Regions from separate parts of the Weizmannia sp. FSL K6-0777 genome, predicted to be linked through region 2. Evidence: a T-box and tRNA genes for the amino acid it is inferred to sense, from the RefSeq annotation. Region 2 holds a T-box; the other regions hold tRNA genes.
The links. The T-box of region 2 lies ahead of pheS (phenylalanine--tRNA ligase subunit alpha). A T-box ahead of a tRNA ligase gene usually reads a tRNA of that ligase, here a tRNA-Phe.

Region 1 (6,184 bases), 190 kb from region 2:
TTGTCTTGCCAAAGGCATCGCTGGGTAGCTATGTGCGGAAGGGATAAGTGCTGAAAGCATCTAAGCATGAAGCCCCCCTCAAGATGAGATTTCCCACAGTTTATACTGGTAAGATCCCTGAAAGATGATCAGGTTGATAGGTCCGGGGTGGAAGCGCGGCGACGCGTGCAGCTGACGGATACTAATCGATCGAGGACTTAACCAAATAGAAAAGTGAAGGGCGCTCGCTCATCGGCGTATGAACTTCAAGGCCCCCGCCTGAGATAAAGGAAACACGACGAGCCTTAAAAGGCGAGTCGATGCCCGCTTATCGTAGGAAAGGGGGACGGGAAGTTCACTAGCCGATAGCGCCCGGAACTGGACAATAGAAAAGCGGAGGTGCCTTGTTTAGCCCCGACAAGCGAATGTTCTGACCGGCATGGAGCCGTCTTTTGGCTCCGTGGCGGGCAGGTTATTCGACCTCGAGGGGCTAGGCACCGGAGCTGGACAATTTTTAAAGCTATTCTCCGTTTACAGTTTTTTCTCCCATCCGGTTTTCAGGGAACACATCCCAAATAAAATACAGGTCCGGTGATGATGGCGGAAAGGACACACCCGAACACATCCCGAACTCGGAAGTTAAGCTTTCCAGCGCCGATGGTAGTTGGGGGTTTCCTCCTGCGAGAGTAGGACGTTGCCGGGCCATAATACGGAGGATTAGCTCAGCTGGGAGAGCGTCTGCCTTACAAGCAGAGGGTCGGCGGTTCGATCCCGTCATCCTCCATTTTTATGCCATCCCGGTTCAGGGGCAACCGGCTTTCTATCGGGAGGCCGGGGATACTGCCTTGTGACCGGCACCATACTTGCGGGAATCCTGAAAGAAAATAGATATGTACATATTTAACCCAATATAGTATAATTTTCTTTGTGACAAGTAATGTCGTTATCGGAATATGAGCCATTAGCTCAGTTGGTAGAGCATCTGACTTTTAATCAGAGGGTCGCAGGTTCGAATCCTGCATGGCTCACCATTTATCTTATCCGCGGGTGTGGCGGAATTGGCAGACGCACCAGACTTAGGATCTGGCGCCGCAAGGCGTGGGGGTTCGACTCCCTTCACCCGCACTGTTTAGCACGATATGCGGAAGTAGTTCAGTGGTAGAACATCACCTTGCCAAGGTGGGGGTCGCGGGTTCGAATCCCGTCTTCCGCTCCATTTTATCCCGCCGGGGTGGCGGAATTGGCAGACGCACAGGACTTAAAATCCTGCGGTAGGTGACTACCGTACCGGTTCGACTCCGGTCCTCGGCATCAGTACCATGACAAATGCGCCCATAGCTCAATTGGATAGAGCGTTTGACTACGGATCAAAAGGTTAGGGGTTCGACTCCTCTTGGGCGCGCTTATTCCTGTTTCGGGAAGTAGCTCAGCTTGGCAGAGCACATGGTTAGGGACCATGGGGTCGCAGGTTCAAATCCTGTCTTCCCGACCATGAAGATCATAACGGGGCCTTAGCTCAGCTGGGAGAGCGCCTGCTTTGCACGCAGGAGGTCAGCGGTTCGATCCCGCTAGGCTCCACCAATCCACCAAACAGAGTCAAATAACGGCGGCGTAGCTCAGCTGGCTAGAGCGTACGGTTCATACCCGTGAGGTCGGGGGTTCGATCCCCTCCGCCGCTATATTTTGTATATATCGGACCTTTAGCTCAGCTGGTTAGAGCAGACGGCTCATAACCGTCCGGTCGTAGGTTCGAGTCCTACAAGGTCCACCATTTTTTATTTTTTCATACGGAGGAATACCCAAGTCTGGCTGAAGGGATCGGTCTTGAAAACCGACAGGCGGGTTACACCGCGCGGGGGTTCGAATCCCTCTTCCTCCGCCATTTCATTATTTTATCATCGCGGGGTGGAGCAGTCTGGTAGCTCGTCGGGCTCATAACCCGAAGGTCGCAGGTTCAAATCCTGCCCCCGCAATTGGTCCCGTGGTGTAGCGGTTATCACGCCTGCCTGTCACGCAGGAGATCGCGGGTTCGATTCCCGTCGGGACCGCTTGTTTTGGCTCGGTAGCTCAGTCGGTAGAGCAAAGGACTGAAAATCCTTGTGTCGGCGGTTCGATTCCGTCCCGAGCCACCATTGGTTTCAATGAAAAATATATGGCGGTTGTGGCGAAGTGGTTAACGCACCGGATTGTGGCTCCGGCATTCATGGGTTCGATTCCCATCATCCGCCCTTTGCTGCGGGTGTAGTTTAGTGGTAAAACCACAGCCTTCCAAGCTGTTGTCGTGGGTTCGATTCCCATCACCCGCTCCACTTTGGGCCTATAGCTCAGCTGGTTAGAGCGCACGCCTGATAAGCGTGAGGTCGATGGTTCAAGTCCATTTAGGCCCATATATTCCGCAGTAGCTCAGTGGTAGAGCAATCGGCTGTTAACCGATCGGTCGTAGGTTCGAATCCTACCTGCGGAGCCATATGGAGAAGTACTCAAGTGGCTGAAGAGGCGCCCCTGCTAAGGGTGTAGGTCGCGATTAGCGGCGCGAGGGTTCAAATCCCTCCTTCTCCGCCATTTTTGGCCCGTTGGTCAAGCGGTTAAGACACCGCCCTTTCACGGCGGTAACACGGGTTCGAATCCCGTACGGGTCATACTGGTCACGAAGCTGTTCCGGAAACTGCCGGAGTAGCTTTTTTTGCGCGTTTTTTCACTTCTGCAAACCTCTTCAGGACTTCACCCAGGCTACGGGTCCGGTAAAGTATGATAGAAAAAACGCAAAAACAAACGGCGGAGTGTTACACTCCGCCGTTTGTTTTTAAATAAAATGATCGATCAAAAAGCTGATGGATAAAAGCACCCCGAAAATGGTGTTTGTCTGTGCGGTTGCTTTCATGGCAGGCAGCATTTGCAACGGTTCACTTTTTCCAATAAAGCCTTTAATGGCCCGGACCGGTTTCGGTGTGCTGACGAAAACGAGCAATACCCACGGGGTTACAACACCGAACAAAACGAGCCCGGCCATCCAGAGATAGGAAAGGGCAAACATTGCGGCCAGAAGCAGGATGGCTCCTTTCCGGCCGAGCAGAATGGCGATCGTTTTTCTGCCATTTGCTTTATCGCCGTCCAGATCGCGGATATTATTCGACAGCATAATGGCACCGATTAAAATCATAATCGGAATCGAAATAAATACAATCGGCCATGTGATCGTTTTTGTCTGGATAAAAAACGATATTAATATAATAATTACACCCATAAAAAAGCCGGAAATCAGTTCGCCAAGCGGCGTTGATGAAATTGGAAAAGGCCCTGCAGTGTAAAGATAAGCAACAAGCATGCAGACAGTGCCGATTACAGCAATCCACCAGGAACTTTGCGAGCAAATGTAAACGCCGATCAGCATGGCTGCACCGAAAAAAGCAAAGGCGAGGTGGAGCACCGTTTTCGGTTTGATGCCGTTTCTGACAATTGCCCCGCCGATCCCGACGGAATGCTCGGTATCAAGGCCGCGTTTGTAATCGTAATATTCATTAAACATATTGGTTGCTGCCTGAATTAACAGGGTTGCAACCAGCATTGCAGCAAACAGCAGCAGATTGATGCGGGCAATGCCCAAAGCCAGTACTGTCCCGAGAATGACAGGCACAAAACCGGCCGTTAAAGTATGGGGCCGTGTTAATTGCCACCAGATCCGCCAGCCTTTGTCAGGGCCGATTGCTGGAGAAGATTGCGCATTCATCTTCTTACTCTCCTTTTATGCTATTCTTATATAAATATGGCGAAATTAGTACATTTAAAGTTTAGGGAAATCAGGCCCATGTGTCAATGTATTTGGTTGGCAATCTTATTTTAAGCCGTTTTGCTGAATTTAACCGGCAAATTTTATATAATAGATGAGGTATGTTCATAAAAATGTTAAGTTTTCATATGAAAACTGTGATAGATGGCCCGGCAAAAAGTAAGAGAGGTTTGGAGGAGATCTTTTGGCTAATGAGGATATATTAATGAAAGAAAAAACGGCGCCGGCATTAAAACTGGTAAGCAAAGTCATAAAATGCCGCACTGCACCGGATCCGCTCCGCCTTTTTACAGCGGGTGCCGCGCATTTTTACGGCAGCCGGTTTTTCTGGCAGGATGCCGATCGCGAAACCGTATTTGTCGGTTTTGGCTGCGTATGGTCATGTACGGTCACAGCCTCTGACGGTTTTGCCCAAATGGAAGACGAATGGCGAAATTTGAAGGGGGCGGGCGAAGTTTATTCGGGAACCGGTGAAACGGGAACAGGGCCTGTGCTTTTCGGCGGTTTTGCGTTTGACGGGACGGTTGCAAAGCAGGAATGGAAAACATTTGGTCAAGGCATTTTCCGCGTGCCGCAAATTCTTTTCACTTTTAAAAAAGATGCCGTCTTTCTCACGGTAAATGGATGCGGCGGAACAGAGAGCGTGCAGGAAGCGGAGGAAACCGTACGAAGCCTTTTAAACGGCAGTACAGCTTTCCCTGCACTTCCGCTTTTAAAAGCTGTAAAGGAAATCGGTTCGGACGAATGGAAAAAAAGTGTCGCAACAGCCGTGGAGTTTATCCGGGAAGGGAGAATGGACAAAGTTGTCCTGGCAAGAAAACTGGAACTTGCTTTTGACGGTGTGGTGAGCCCGGATGCGGTGCTTGCGGCGCTTTCCGTCCAGCAGCATGACAGCTATTTATTTGTGCTGGAAGAAGGCAGTGAAAGTTTTATCGGGGCTTCGCCGGAAAGGCTGGTGAAAAAAACGGGCCGGCATATTTTATCGACGTGTCTTGCCGGTTCGATCAAACGCGGCCGCAATGAGGCGGAGGATTTGGAACTTGGAAAAGCGCTGCTTTCGGATCAGAAAAATTTAAGCGAGCATGGTTTTGTCGTATCCATGATTCGGCAGGTGCTTGAACCTTTTTGCAACGGGCTGAATGTGCCGGATGAGCCTGTGTTGATGCGGATGCGCGATATCCAGCATCTTTACACCCCGGTTACCGGGACAGTGAAGGACAAGGACACCACCCTTTTTCAATTGGTCAAAGCGCTCCATCCGACGCCAGCACTTGGCGGTATTCCGCGGCAGCCGGCCATGGAAGCAATCCGGCTTCTTGAAAAAATGGACCGCGGTTTATACGGCGCGCCGATCGGCTGGGTGGATTACAGGGGAAGCGGCGAATTTTGCGTCGGCATCCGCTCCGGGCTGTTAAAGGAGGATCGTGCATCCCTTTATGCCGGATGCGGTGTCGTCAAGGAATCGGAACCTGAAGAAGAATATAAAGAAACAAGCGTCAAATTTACCCCGATGCTGCGCGCTTTAGGAGGCAAATAGAGTGGAACACCAGGAGATCATGACAACTTATTTGGCAGCTTTTATCCGGCAGTTGTCCGCGATGGGGATCCGCTATGCGGTGGTAAGCCCCGGGTCAAGGTCGACGCCGATTGCGATGTTGTTAGCGGAACATCCGGATTTTCAAATTTACATGGATATTGATGAACGGTCAGCCGCTTTTTTTGCGCTCGGGCTTGCAAAAGAAAAACGCAAACCGGTTGTGCTTTTATGTACGTCTGGCACAGCTGCCGCCAACTATTATCCGGCGGTTGCGGAAGCCAATATTTCACGCGTGCCGCTTATTGTGCTGACGGCAGACCGGCCGCATGAACTGCGCAATGTCGGTGCCCCGCAGGCCATTGACCAGATCCGGCTGTACGGCACCCATGTCAAATGGTTTGAGGAGATGCCGCTTCCGGAAGCAGAAGAAGAAGTGCTTCAATTTGTTCGGCAGACGGCGGCCAGGGCAGTTGTGACGGCGCTTCAGCAGCCAGCGGGTCCCGTGCATCTTAATTTTCCGTTGCGCGAGCCGCTTGTTCCGGTTCTTAAGCCGTCTCCTTTTGCCGGCGAAGTACCGGTGCCGGCCATTGAAAATTTTTCCGGCACCCTGCGACTTTCAGAAGAAACGGTTGAAATTGTGGCAAAAGAGATCCGGGAAAAGGACCGCGGCCTGATCATTTGCGGGCCGATTGATATTCCCGGCTTTGCGGAGGCGGTTGTGGCGCTCAGCGAAAAAACGGGTTACCCGGTGCTGGCCGATCCACTGTCACAACTGCGAAGCGGCCGGCACGGGAAAGAAAGGATCATTGAAAATTATGATTCCTTACTAAAAGATCCGAAATGGGCCGGCCGCCTTGCACCGAATGTTGTGATTCGCTTCG
Region 2 (6,184 bases):
GAGTTGAAAGAAAAGGATTTTGTTGCTTTTTTAACAGAGGCTGGCAGATATGATAAAACAGCGGAGAAGTGTACGGTTTGCGGGATCATTTTGCCATCGTTTTCGGATTATTTGCTGAGAGGGCCGGCGGGAGCACTGGGGACAAAGTATAATGTGATCAGCTATAGTGAACAAGGGCTGACCGTCATTCCAATCAATAATATTACGGGCAATATGTTACCGGACGAAACGGCATTTATTCCGGGAGAAAAGATCACAAGCATGAAAACTGTTCCGAAGCTTACTTACCACAGACTGTATGTTGGGACTTCGGATGGTACGGCTGTTTTCCGATTAAACAAAGTGCTAATCGGTTACGGCTGGCATAAAAGAAATTTGCCGTCATTCATTGCAACTGTAAACGGATTGGAAGAGCCGGTGCACATATAGAAGGAGCGGCTTTTTCCGCTCCCTTGTTACGCCTGGCTCAGCCCCTGCTCGAGCGTTTCCAGCATCATTTTTTGTTCCTGTGTATCCGCATGGTTCCAAATGACTTCAAAGAGGACGCCGAGCCCCGGGAGCATTTTTTCTTCGCCCCTTTGAATGGCATCGACAATCGTATCTTTTAACTGATCTTGCGTGTCCTCTTTTACATTGTGAATGACTGCTTTCCGCAAGTCCAAATCCATTTCGGTTCAGCTCCTTTGATCACTTTCACTGCTAGCATTTCACATGGCCACAATTTTTATGTATACTATTCCAAGGAAAACTTAACGAAAAGGGAGCAAACACGTTGAAATACATACAATCCTTGCAAAATCCGCAAGTAAAGCATTGGAAAAAACTCACCGCGAAAAAAGAACGCGAAAAAACATTTACTTATTTGCTGGAAGGGTTCCATCTCGTCGAAGAAGCGCTGAAAGAAGAAGTAGTGACAGAAATTATTGTTGAAGAAGGCGTGGACCTGCCAAACCGCTGGAATACGGAAGGGGTGCCGGTAACCACTGTCACGCATGAAATCAGCAAAACGCTTGCCGATACAGAAACGACGCAAGGCATTTTTGCCGTGTGCCGGATGAAAAAACAGCCGTCCAAAATCATCGGCAGGCGTTATCTTTTAATTGATGCCGTGCAGGATCCCGGCAATACAGGAACGATGATCCGGACGGCGGACGCAGCCGGGTTTGATGCCGTTATTTTCGGCAAGGGCACGGCGGATCCGTACAGCCCGAAAGTGTTGCGTGCGGCACAAGGAAGCCATCTCCACGTCGGGCTTTTAAAAGGCGATTTAAACATGTGGATTGAAAAACTGAACGAAGCGGCAGTGCCGGTTTACGGAACAGCGCTTGAAAACGGCGTAACGTTTCGCGAAGTAAATCCAGGTGATGCCTTTGCGATCCTTGTTGGCAATGAAGGAAGCGGCGTACACCCTGACTTGCTTGCGCAAACGGAACAAAATTTGTCCATCCCGATTTTCGGCAAAAGCGAGTCGCTAAATGTTGCGGTGGCAGCCGGCATTTTAATGTATGACTTTGCGATGCGGTCGTAATTTCGGCGGAAAAAGTGAATGTATCCATGTTTGAGGCAAAAAAGCAGACCTATAAAATGCATGAGGTGAAGCAGCGGCAGAATGATGAAAAACAGCTGGGACAATTTTTCAGCATGGGTGCCAATAAGGAACGGGGGAGGGCGTTTTCATGAGAGCGGCTGCACTGCTTGACCAGAATAAAAAGGTGACCCTCAACACGTTCATTTATTGCGAAAAAATTCGCGTGAAAACGGCCGCGCCTGTGACTAAAATGGGAAGGCACTTTATCCTCTAAGATAAACATCTAGAGAGAGGTCACTTTCCGTTTGAAATTGCGGGCATTTCCCGCTATAATAAAACATAATTGAAAAATGATAAAAACCATGACAGGGAAAAGTAGCTTGATCTTCGCCATGCAGGGAGAAAATGCCGTAGACTGGAAGCATTTTTATGGGGAAATGAAGCGAAGTTCACCCCTCGAGTTGCCGCTTGGACCATTGCCTGCAATGTAAAGGCGGGACGGTTAAAAGCCGTTATTGAAATGAAGCGAACATAATTTAATTATGTTAATTAGGGTGGTACCGCGAACCATTGCCTCGTCCCTTTTCCAGGACGGGGCTTTTTTAACGCCCAAAACTTAAAGGAGGTACAAGAAAATGGAAGAAACGTTGAAAGCACTGCAAACCGAAGCGCTTGCCAAAATTGGTGCGGCTGCTGATTTAAAAACGCTGAACGAGATCCGTGTCGCCTATCTCGGCAAAAAAGGCCCGATTACGGAAGTTTTGCGCGGCATGGGAAAGCTGTCAGCAGAAGAACGGCCGAAAATGGGCGCGCTCGCCAATGAAGTGCGTGCCGCCATTCAAACAGGTATCGAAAAAAAGCAGGCGGCATTGGAAGCGGAAGCCGTCGAGCGACAATTGGCATCTGAAAAAATTGATGTCACGCTGCCGGGCCGCCCGGTAAAAGCAGGCAGCCACCATCCGCTTACAAAAGTCATTGAGGAAATTGAAGACTTGTTTATCGGGATGGGCTATACGATTGCCGAGGGGCCGGAAGTGGAAACCGATTACTACAATTTTGAAGCGCTGAACCTGCCGAAAGGGCATCCGGCACGCGATATGCAGGATACCTTTTACATAACCGATGACATTTTGCTCAGGACCCATACTTCACCAAACCAAGCGCGGACAATGGAAAAACATCACGGCAAAGGGCCAGTCAAAATCATCTGCCCAGGGAAAGTATACCGCCGCGACAATGATGATGCGACCCATTCCCACCAGTTTATGCAGATTGAAGGGCTCGTTGTTGACGAAAACATTACGATGGCCGATTTAAAAGGGACGTTGGAAGTGTTTGCGAAAAAATTATTCGGTGAAGACCGTGAAATCCGGCTGCGCCCGAGCTTTTTCCCGTTCACTGAACCGAGTGTTGAAATGGATATTTCATGCAAAATGTGCGGTGGGCACGGTTGCCATGTATGCAAAGGCACCGGCTGGATTGAAATTTTGGGCGCCGGCATGGTCCACCCGCGCGTATTACGGATGTCCGGCTTTGATCCGGAAAAATATACCGGTTTTGCATTTGGCATGGGGCCGGAGCGGATTGCGATGCTGAAATACGGCGTTGATGACATCCGCCACTTTTATACAAATGACATTCGTTTTTTACGGCAGTTTTCCGTACAAGAATAAGGAGGGTCAAACATGTTTGTTTCATATAAATGGCTGCAGGAATATGTAGATTTGGACGGCATTTCGCCGGAAGAACTGGCTGAAAAAATTACGCGGACCGGGATTGAAGTCGAAAGCGTGGCATTTAAGGGGGAAGGCATTAAAAATGTCGTTGTCGGGCATGTTTTGGAAAAAGAAAAGCATCCGAACGCCGATAAATTAAACAAATGCCTGGTTGATATCGGGGAAGGTGAGCCTGTCCAAATTATTTGCGGCGCGCCAAACGTCGATAAAGGGCAGAAAGTTGCCGTTGCCAAACCGGGCGCCTGGCTGCCGGGGCATGTAAAAATCAAACGCTCGAAACTGCGCGGCGAGGAGTCGAACGGGATGATCTGCTCACTGCAGGAACTCGGTGTTGAAAGCAAGCTCGTCCAAAAAGAGTATGCAAACGGCATTTATGTGTTCCCGGATGATGTGGAAGTGGGGAAGGATGTGCTGCCACTTTTAGGATTGGATGATACGATTATTGAACTGGGGCTTACTCCGAACCGGGCGGACTGCATGAGCATGCTTGGCGTTGCCTACGAAGTAGCAGCGATCCTTGGAAAAGACGTGAAATTGCCGGAAACAAAAGTGCAGGAAGCATCCGATAAAGCTGCTGATGCCATTTCGGTCCGTGTCGAGGCAAAAGAAGCAGCGCCGCTTTACACATTAAAAGTCATCCGCAACGTGAAAATCGGCCCGTCCCCGCTCTGGATGCAGGCGCGGCTCATGGCAGAAGGAATCCGCCCGCACAACAATGTGGTCGACATTACGAACTATATTTTGCTCGAATACGGCCAGCCACTCCATGCGTTTGACTATGACAAGCTCGGTTCCAAAGAAATTGTCGTCCGCATGGCGCGTGAAGGGGAAAAAATGGTCACGCTCGATGACCAGGAGCGCACGTTAAAAGATGTCCATCTTGTCATTACGAACGGCACTGAACCTGTCGCAATGGCCGGTGTCATGGGCGGCGCCAATTCGGAAGTATCCGAAACGACGACAAACGTACTTTTGGAATCCGCCTATTTTGACGCCGGAACAATTCGGACGGCTTCAAAAGACCACGGCCTGCGCAGCGAGGCAAGCAGCCGTTATGAAAGAGGGATTGATCCGAACCGCGTTGTGCCCGCAGCAGAACGGGCCGCAATGCTGATTGCCAAATATGCGGGTGGAGAAGTGCTTGCCGGAATGGTTGCCGAAAATCATTTGCATATTGAGCCGGCTGTTGTCACCATTACGCTGGAAAAAATCAACCGTGTGCTCGGAACGCAAATTTCAGCGGAAGAAGTGCTCCGTATTTTTAAACGTCTCCAGTTTGAAGCATCATGGGAAGACGGCCGTTTTACAGTGATTGTGCCAACCCGCCGCGGCGATATTACGATTGAGGAAGATCTGATTGAAGAAGTGGCGCGCCTGTACGGTTATGACCTGCTGCCAAAAACATTGCCGGCGGGCAGGGGAACGCGGGGCGGCTTGAACGTCATTCAGCAAAAACGCCGCGCCACGAAACGTTTTCTTGAAGGAACGGGGCTGTACCAGGCAACCACATATTCTTTAACAAGCGAAGAAAAAGCACACCAGTACGCGCTTGAAAAACGCGAACCAGTCCGCGTTGCCATGCCCATGAGCGAAGAACGCAGTGTGCTGCGCTTAAGCCTTTTGCCGCATCTTTTGGAATCCGTCGCGTATAATGTCGCACGTAAAAACGAGTCGGTTGCCCTGTATGAAGTTGGCAATGTCTTTTTGAAAAAGGCAGACGGAGCGCAGCCGGAAGAACAGGAACACCTCGCCGGCGCCATCACCGGGCTTTGGGTTTCCAACTTGTGGCAAGGAGAAAAGAAAGCAGTAGATTTCTTTGTGGCAAAAGGGATTTTGGAAGGCCTGTTTGAAAAACTCGGAGTTTCCGGCGCTATTTCCTACCACGCGGCAACATTTGAAGGGCTGCATCCGGGAAGGACAGCGGAAATTTTACTTGACGGGGAAGCGATCGGTTTTGTCGGCCAGGTGCATCCAAACGTACAAAAAGAACTCGATATCAAAGAAACATACGTGTTCGAACTGAAACTGGAGCCGGTATACCATTACCCGGCCGAACCGGTTCAATACCGGCCGATCCCGCGCTTCCCGGCTATCACCCGCGATATTGCGCTTGTTGTCGACCGCGATGTGGAAGCAGCCCGGCTGCAGGCAATCATTCAGGAGGCCGGCGGAACCCTTTTGAAATCCGTTTCGATTTTTGATTTATACGAAGGCGAGCATATGGAACCCGACAAAAAATCAATTGCCTTCTCGCTTACTTATTTCGATCCGGAACGCACATTAACAGATGAAGAAGTCGTCGCCCAGCATGAGAAAGTACTTGCCGCCGTAAAAGAAAAAGCAGGCGCAGTACTACGGGGCTAATCCCAAGAAAAAAGAAGAGGCTTAAAGGCCTCTTCTTTTTTAGTGCAAAAATCAAAGCGCTGTCTATGTGAAGGAAGCGGTGGAAATTGACGATCTTCCTTTATATAGAGTGCGTCTACGAGTCAAGTCCAGGTTATTGTGTAAATTTACGTTAAGGAAGCGCGCAAAAATGAAGGTCTTCCTTAACATAGAGCGTGTCTACGTTAAGGAAGCACGGAAAAACGAAGGCCTTTCTTAACATAGAGCCCATCTACGTTAAGGAAGCTTGGAAAAACGAAGGCCTTCCTTAACATAGAGGGTGTCTACGTTAAGGAAGCTTGGAAAAACGAAGGCCTTCCTTCACGTAGAGCGCGTCTAAGTTAAGAAAGCGCGCAAAAATGAAGGTCTTCCTTAACATAGAGCTCGTCTACGTTAAGGAAGCACGGAAAAATGAAGGTCTTTCTTAACATAGAGCTCGTCTACGTTAAGGAAGCAAGCAAAAACGAAGTCCCTCCTTCCCATAGCCCCCGTCTACGTTAAGATGCACGGGAAAATTCATCCGTTTCCGTTTCCTTCG
Region 3 (6,184 bases), 440 kb from region 2:
TGCAGGCTGCAACCCGCCTGCATGAAGCCGGAATCGCTAGTAATCGCGGATCAGCATGCCGCGGTGAATACGTTCCCGGGCCTTGTACACACCGCCCGTCACACCACGAGAGTTTGTAACACCCGAAGTCGGTGAGGTAACCTTTACGGAGCCAGCCGCCGAAGGTGGGACAGATGATTGGGGTGAAGTCGTAACAAGGTAGCCGTATCGGAAGGTGCGGCTGGATCACCTCCTTTCTAAGGGGAAAAGCGTAGGGCGCTCGTTCATCGGCGTACGGATTTCGTAGTCTTCGACTGAGATAAAGGAAACACGATGAGCCTTAAAGGCGAATCGATGTTGACTTATCGTAGGGAGAAGACGTAGAAATACGCTAGCCGATAGCGCCCGGAGCTAGACAGAAAAGGAAAACTTCGTTTTCCACAATTAAGTTTGACGTTTCCGTTTTGTTCAGTTTTGAAGGTTCAATCCTTCAGTATGTGTTCTTTGAAAACCGGATAGGAGAAACAAACCAAGTAAACCGAGAATCGCTTATTTTTGGATTTAAACCTTTTTATGGTTAAGTTAGAAAGGGCGCACGGTGGATGCCTTGGCACTAGGAGCCGATGAAGGACGGTACAAACACCGATATGCTCCGGGGAGCTGTACGTAAGCTTTGATCCGGAGATTTCCGAATGGGGAAACCCCCTGTCTTTAATCGGACAGGATTCCTGCCTGAATCCATAGGGCAGGAAGGGCACACCCGGGGAACTGAAACATCTCAGTACCCGGAGGAAGAGAAAGCAATTGCGATTTCCCAAGTAGCGGCGAGCGAACAGGAAACAGCCCAAACCGGAAGGCTTGCCTTCCGGGGTTGTAGGACACTCATATGGGAGTTACAAAAGAACGGGGTAAGTGAAGCGGCCTGGAAAGGCCTGCCGGAGAAGGTAAAAGCCCTGTAACTGACACTTCGTTCTCTCCCGAGTGGATCCTGAGTACGGCGGGACACGAGGAATCCCGCCGGAATCCGGGAGGACCATCTCCCAAGGCTAAATACTCCCTAGTGACCGATAGTGAACCAGTACCGTGAGGGAAAGGTGAAAAGCACCCCGGGAGGGGAGTGAAAGAGATCCTGAAACCGTGTGCCTACAAGTAGTCAGAGCCCGTTAACGGGTGATGGCGTGCCTTTTGTAGAATGAACCGGCGAGTTACGGTCTCATGCAAGGTTAAGCTGAAGAAGCGGAGCCGCAGCGAAAGCGAGTCTGAACAGGGCGAAAGAGTATGAGGCCGCAGACCCGAAACCAGGTGATCTACCCATGTCCAGGGTGAAGGCAAGGTAACACTTGCTGGAGGCCCGAACCCACGCACGTTGAAAAGTGCGGGGATGAGGTGTGGGTAGCGGAGAAATTCCAATCGAACTTGGAGATAGCTGGTTCTCTCCGAAATAGCTTTAGGGCTAGCCTCAAGCGAAGAGTTTTGGAGGTAGAGCACTGTTTGGACGAGGGGCCCTCATCGGGTTACCGAATTCAGACAAACTCCGAATGCCAAAAACTTATGCTTGGGAGTCAGACTGTGAGTGATAAGATCCATGGTCGAAAGGGAAACAGCCCAGACCGCCAGCTAAGGTCCCAAAGTATACGTTAAGTGGAAAAGGATGTGGCGTTGCTTAGACAACCAGGATGTTGGCTTAGAAGCAGCCATCATTCAAAGAGTGCGTAATAGCTCACTGGTCGAGTGACGCTGCGCCGAAAATGTACCGGGGCTAAACGTATCACCGAAGCTGCGGATGGACACCATTTGGTGTCCGTGGTAGGAGAGCGTTCTAAGGGCGTTGAAGCCGGACCGGAAGGACCGGTGGAGCGCTTAGAAGTGAGAATGCCGGTATGAGTAGCGAAAGAAGGGTGAGAATCCCTTCCACCGAATGCCTAAGGTTTCCTGAGGAAGGCTCGTCCGCTCAGGGTTAGTCGGGGCCTAAGCCGAGGCCGAAAGGCGTAGGCGATGGACAACAGGTTGATATTCCTGTACCGCCTCTTCACCGTTTGAACGATGGGGGGACGCAGGAGGATAGGGCAAGCGCGACACTGGTTGATCGCGTCCAAGCAGTTAGGCCGGTGCGGAGGCAAATCCTTCGCGCCAAGGCGGAGCTGTGATGGCGAGGGAAATTTTAGTACCGAAGTTCCTGATTCCACACTGCCAAGAAAAGCCTCTAGTGAGGTGAAAGGCGCCCGTACCGCAAACCGACACAGGTAGGCGAGGAGAGAATCCTAAGGTGAGCGAGAGAACTCTCGTTAAGGAACTCGGCAAAATGACCCCGTAACTTCGGGAGAAGGGGTGCTTTTTGGGGTGTATGCCCCGGGAAGCCGCAGTGAATAGGCCCAGGCGACTGTTTAGCAAAAACACAGGTCTCTGCGAAGCCGCAAGGCGAAGTATAGGGGCTGACACCTGCCCGGTGCTGGAAGGTTAAGGAGAGGGGTTAGCCGTAAGGCGAAGCTCTGAACTGAAGCCCCAGTAAACGGCGGCCGTAACTATAACGGTCCTAAGGTAGCGAAATTCCTTGTCAGGTAAGTTCTGACCCGCACGAAAGGTGTAACGATCTGGGCACTGTCTCAACGAGAGACTCGGTGAAATTATAGTACCTGTGAAGATGCAGGTTACCCGCGACAGGACGGAAAGACCCCATGGAGCTTTACTGCAGCCTGATATTGAATTTTGGTACAGCTTGTACAGGATAGGTAGGAGCCTTGGAAACCGGAGCGCCAGCTTCGGCGGAGGCATCGGTGGGATACTACCCTGGCTGTATTGAAATTCTAACCCGCACCCCTTACCGGGGTGGGAGACAGTGTCAGGCAGGCAGTTTGACTGGGGCGGTCGCCTCCTAAAAGGTAACGGAGGCGCCCAAAGGTTCCCTCAGAATGGTTGGAAATCATTCGCAGAGTGTAAAGGCATAAGGGAGCTTGACTGCGAGACTTACAAGTCGAGCAGGGACGAAAGTCGGGCTTAGTGATCCGGTGGTTCCGCATGGAAGGGCCATCGCTCAACGGATAAAAGCTACCCTGGGGATAACAGGCTGATCTCCCCCAAGAGTCCACATCGACGGGGAGGTTTGGCACCTCGATGTCGGCTCATCGCATCCTGGGGCTGTAGTCGGTCCCAAGGGTTGGGCTGTTCGCCCATTAAAGCGGTACGCGAGCTGGGTTCAGAACGTCGTGAGACAGTTCGGTCCCTATCCGTCGCGGGCGCAGGAAATTTGAGAGGAGCTGTCCTTAGTACGAGAGGACCGGGATGGACGCACCGCTGGTGTACCAGTTGTCTTGCCAAAGGCATCGCTGGGTAGCTATGTGCGGAAGGGATAAGTGCTGAAAGCATCTAAGCATGAAGCCCCCCTCAAGATGAGATTTCCCACAGTTTATACTGGTAAGATCCCTGAAAGATGATCAGGTTGATAGGTCCGGGGTGGAAGCGCGGCGACGCGTGGAGCTGACGGATACTAATCGATCGAGGACTTAACCAAATAGAAAAGTGAAGGCCGCCTTGAAAAAGGTGCGCTGGAGCTAGACAATTCTCAAAGTTAGAAGTAAAAACGCATTCTCCGTTTACAGTTTTTTCTCCCATCCGGTTTTCAGGGAATCACATAATTCCTGTTGATAAGAAATGAAAACTTTGTTATAATGATTTTTGTCATTAAGGTCCGGTGGCGATGGCGGAAAGGTCACACCCGTTCCCATCCCGAACACGGAAGTTAAGCTTTCCAGCGCCGATGGTAGTTGGGGGTTTCCCCCTGCGAGAGTAGGACGCTGCCGGGCTTGTATTCCGCAGTAGCTCAGTGGTAGAGCAATCGGCTGTTAACCGATCGGTCGTAGGTTCGAATCCTACCTGCGGAGCCATCATGGAGAGCTGTCCGAGAGGCCGAAGGAGCACGATTGGAAATCGTGTAGGCGGCTAAAAGCTGTCTCAAGGGTTCGAATCCCTTGCTCTCCGTCATGATCCATATGGCCCGTTGGTCAAGCGGTTAAGACACCGCCCTTTCACGGCGGTAACACGGGTTCGAATCCCGTACGGGTCATCATTATAACTGGAGGATTAGCTCAGCTGGGAGAGCGTCTGCCTTACAAGCAGAGGGTCGGCGGTTCGATCCCGTCATCCTCCACCATTTTATCATCGCGGGGTGGAGCAGTCTGGTAGCTCGTCGGGCTCATAACCCGAAGGTCGCAGGTTCAAATCCTGCCCCCGCAATTTACATATAAAGGTCCCGTAGTGTAGCGGTTATCACGCCTGCCTGTCACGCAGGAGATCGCGGGTTCGATTCCCGTCGGGACCGCCATCCATTTTACATAATTGTGGCTCGGTAGCTCAGTCGGTAGAGCAAAGGACTGAAAATCCTTGTGTCGGCGGTTCGATTCCGTCCCGAGCCACCATTTGGCCGGTCTAGCTCAATTGGTAGAGCAACTGACTTGTAATCAGTAGGTTGGGGGTTCAAGTCCTCTGGCCGGCACCACGCAATATGGAGGGGTAGCGAAGTGGCTAAACGCGGCGGACTGTAAATCCGCTCCCTCAGGGTTCGGCGGTTCGAATCCGTCCCCCTCCATTTTTTAAAGGGGCATAGTTTAAAGGTAGAACAGAGGTCTCCAAAACCTCCAGTGTGGGTTCGATTCCTACTGCCCCTGCCATTATGATGGCGGTTGTGGCGAAGTGGTTAACGCACCGGATTGTGGCTCCGGCATTCGTGGGTTCGATTCCCACCATCCGCCCCATATTTATTGGGCCATAGCCAAGCGGTAAGGCAACGGACTTTGACTCCGTCATGCGCTGGTTCGAATCCAGCTGGCCCAGTATGCGGAAGTAGTTCAGTGGTAGAACATCACCTTGCCAAGGTGGGGGTCGCGGGTTCGAATCCCGTCTTCCGCTCCATTGATGGCGGCATAGCCAAGAGGTAAGGCAGAGGTCTGCAAAACCTTTATCACCGGTTCGATTCCGGTTGCCGCCTCCATCATATCATGCCGGTGTGGCGGAATTGGCAGACGCGCACGACTCAAAATCGTGTTCCTTCGGGAGTGTCGGTTCGACCCCGACCACCGGTATAATAGCATCACATTGAAAGCTGATGCCAAATGGAACGCTTCTCAAGATAAAGAGAAGCGTTTTTTTATTGCAATTATATTATTGAAGCCGAGGCCAATTTAAGTGGCTGCTTGAAAGCGTACACTTGTGAGTATCTATAGTTTTTTAACTTGTACAAAAAGGGAATTGATCTAATAAGAAAGGTTTGGAAATACTATCTTAGATTTTCCTTTTATAATGAGAACAGAACTGGGCAGCCTACTATTTACTAGGGTTGTTTTTTCTTTTTTTCACCGTAACCGTCCCATCTTTTTCAAGATAGGCCTGGTCAATTTCATCAAGCAAAAATACGCCCTGCTTTCTCAATAACTCCGACAGTTGATTCATATCAATTTTATTTTTTTTCAGTACGACTTTGTTAATTTTTCCTTTATCGATAATCACCGTTTTATCCCCGATAAGGAATTTTTCCAGTTTATCATAGCGATAAATGAGGATGTCAAAAATGATTTTAATGATGACCTAAACAGAAAGCATCACAAGAATGTAGTACCATTTTACACTTGGGTCATAAAGGCCGTTGCCGACGATTTCAGACAGCATTATGCTCCAGATGAAGTCGATTGGCGTAAGGTTTGAAATGCTTTTGGCGCCGGTACATTTTAGACAAAAAATGAGCGCAAGAAAGCCCATAATCAATTTTAATAAGTCCATGCCAATTTGCATCGCTAACCCCCTCCTTCAAAAGGTCCGGTTTTCTCTCGATTGTTCACTTTTACGGGGCTTTCCAACGCTTGATCCAGTTATGCATACTGCTTCAACAAGCAGTCTATTTTCCATTTCGCCAACTTCATGAAGTTTGGATACCAATGCTCTTTCTGCTGCTTCTATTGGGAAGCTTGTACCCGAAACACCCAACGCCCATGGGTCCGATCATACGAGCACTGTTTTTCATTGCATTTTCCCTTAATTTCAGTATCATAAACGAACGTTCTCATCATTGGGATACACCGGACAGGTTAGGCAAATCATTTTGTTTTGGGAATCTGTTATTTTACAATAGATCTATCTTCACGAGTAGAAGGAAAGGAAGCGGACAATGGGTAGTCAAAAAAAGTTGAATGACGTTGCATTTTCGGTTTTAGATTTG

Region 1: it has a tRNA-Phe gene. The T-box ahead of pheS (phenylalanine--tRNA ligase subunit alpha) is inferred to sense a tRNA for this amino acid. The anticodon was not compared.
Region 3: it has a tRNA-Phe gene. The T-box ahead of pheS (phenylalanine--tRNA ligase subunit alpha) is inferred to sense a tRNA for this amino acid. The anticodon was not compared.

The regions. Positions count from the first base shown of each region.
Region 1 covers NZ_CP151971.1:2,372,835-2,379,018, reverse strand. Annotated here, with positions in the region: rRNA gene NST70_RS11450 (23S ribosomal RNA) at 1-205, shown strand, start outside; rRNA gene rrf (5S ribosomal RNA) at 567-682, shown strand; tRNA gene NST70_RS11440 (tRNA-Val) at 691-763, shown strand; tRNA gene NST70_RS11435 (tRNA-Lys) at 935-1,010, shown strand; tRNA gene NST70_RS11430 (tRNA-Leu) at 1,023-1,104, shown strand; tRNA gene NST70_RS11425 (tRNA-Gly) at 1,121-1,195, shown strand; tRNA gene NST70_RS11420 (tRNA-Leu) at 1,205-1,290, shown strand; tRNA gene NST70_RS11415 (tRNA-Arg) at 1,308-1,381, shown strand; tRNA gene NST70_RS11410 (tRNA-Pro) at 1,395-1,471, shown strand; tRNA gene NST70_RS11405 (tRNA-Ala) at 1,485-1,560, shown strand; tRNA gene NST70_RS11400 (tRNA-Met) at 1,585-1,658, shown strand; tRNA gene NST70_RS11395 (tRNA-Ile) at 1,674-1,750, shown strand; tRNA gene NST70_RS11390 (tRNA-Ser) at 1,769-1,861, shown strand; tRNA gene NST70_RS11385 (tRNA-Met) at 1,879-1,952, shown strand; tRNA gene NST70_RS11380 (tRNA-Asp) at 1,955-2,027, shown strand; tRNA gene NST70_RS11375 (tRNA-Phe) at 2,036-2,111, shown strand; tRNA gene NST70_RS11370 (tRNA-His) at 2,135-2,207, shown strand; tRNA gene NST70_RS11365 (tRNA-Gly) at 2,215-2,288, shown strand; tRNA gene NST70_RS11360 (tRNA-Ile) at 2,293-2,366, shown strand; tRNA gene NST70_RS11355 (tRNA-Asn) at 2,372-2,446, shown strand; tRNA gene NST70_RS11350 (tRNA-Ser) at 2,450-2,541, shown strand; tRNA gene NST70_RS11345 (tRNA-Glu) at 2,547-2,618, shown strand; gene NST70_RS11340 (1,4-dihydroxy-2-naphthoate polyprenyltransferase) at 2,783-3,706, opposite strand; gene NST70_RS11335 (isochorismate synthase) at 3,951-5,303, shown strand; gene menD (2-succinyl-5-enolpyruvyl-6-hydroxy-3-cyclohexene-1-carboxylic-acid synthase) at 5,305-6,184, shown strand, end outside.
Region 2 covers NZ_CP151971.1:2,185,175-2,191,358, reverse strand. Annotated here, with positions in the region: gene NST70_RS10505 (transposase) at 1-2, shown strand, start outside; gene NST70_RS10500 (hypothetical protein) at 4-429, shown strand; gene sspI (small acid-soluble spore protein SspI) at 456-668, opposite strand; gene NST70_RS10490 (RNA methyltransferase) at 773-1,528, shown strand; gene NST70_RS10485 (hypothetical protein) at 1,677-1,802, shown strand; T-box leader at 1,882-2,114, shown strand; gene pheS (phenylalanine--tRNA ligase subunit alpha) at 2,164-3,201, shown strand; gene pheT (phenylalanine--tRNA ligase subunit beta) at 3,214-5,628, shown strand.
Region 3 covers NZ_CP151971.1:2,623,572-2,629,755, reverse strand. Annotated here, with positions in the region: rRNA gene NST70_RS12700 (16S ribosomal RNA) at 1-236, shown strand, start outside; rRNA gene NST70_RS12695 (23S ribosomal RNA) at 555-3,487, shown strand; rRNA gene rrf (5S ribosomal RNA) at 3,664-3,779, shown strand; tRNA gene NST70_RS12685 (tRNA-Asn) at 3,786-3,860, shown strand; tRNA gene NST70_RS12680 (tRNA-Ser) at 3,865-3,954, shown strand; tRNA gene NST70_RS12675 (tRNA-Glu) at 3,968-4,039, shown strand; tRNA gene NST70_RS12670 (tRNA-Val) at 4,051-4,126, shown strand; tRNA gene NST70_RS12665 (tRNA-Met) at 4,136-4,209, shown strand; tRNA gene NST70_RS12660 (tRNA-Asp) at 4,222-4,297, shown strand; tRNA gene NST70_RS12655 (tRNA-Phe) at 4,316-4,391, shown strand; tRNA gene NST70_RS12650 (tRNA-Thr) at 4,396-4,471, shown strand; tRNA gene NST70_RS12645 (tRNA-Tyr) at 4,480-4,561, shown strand; tRNA gene NST70_RS12640 (tRNA-Trp) at 4,570-4,643, shown strand; tRNA gene NST70_RS12635 (tRNA-His) at 4,652-4,727, shown strand; tRNA gene NST70_RS12630 (tRNA-Gln) at 4,735-4,806, shown strand; tRNA gene NST70_RS12625 (tRNA-Gly) at 4,810-4,884, shown strand; tRNA gene NST70_RS12620 (tRNA-Cys) at 4,890-4,963, shown strand; tRNA gene NST70_RS12615 (tRNA-Leu) at 4,973-5,054, shown strand; gene NST70_RS12610 (YetF domain-containing protein) at 5,296-5,508, opposite strand; gene NST70_RS12605 (hypothetical protein) at 5,557-5,760, opposite strand; gene NST70_RS12600 (LLM class flavin-dependent oxidoreductase) at 6,134-6,184, shown strand, end outside.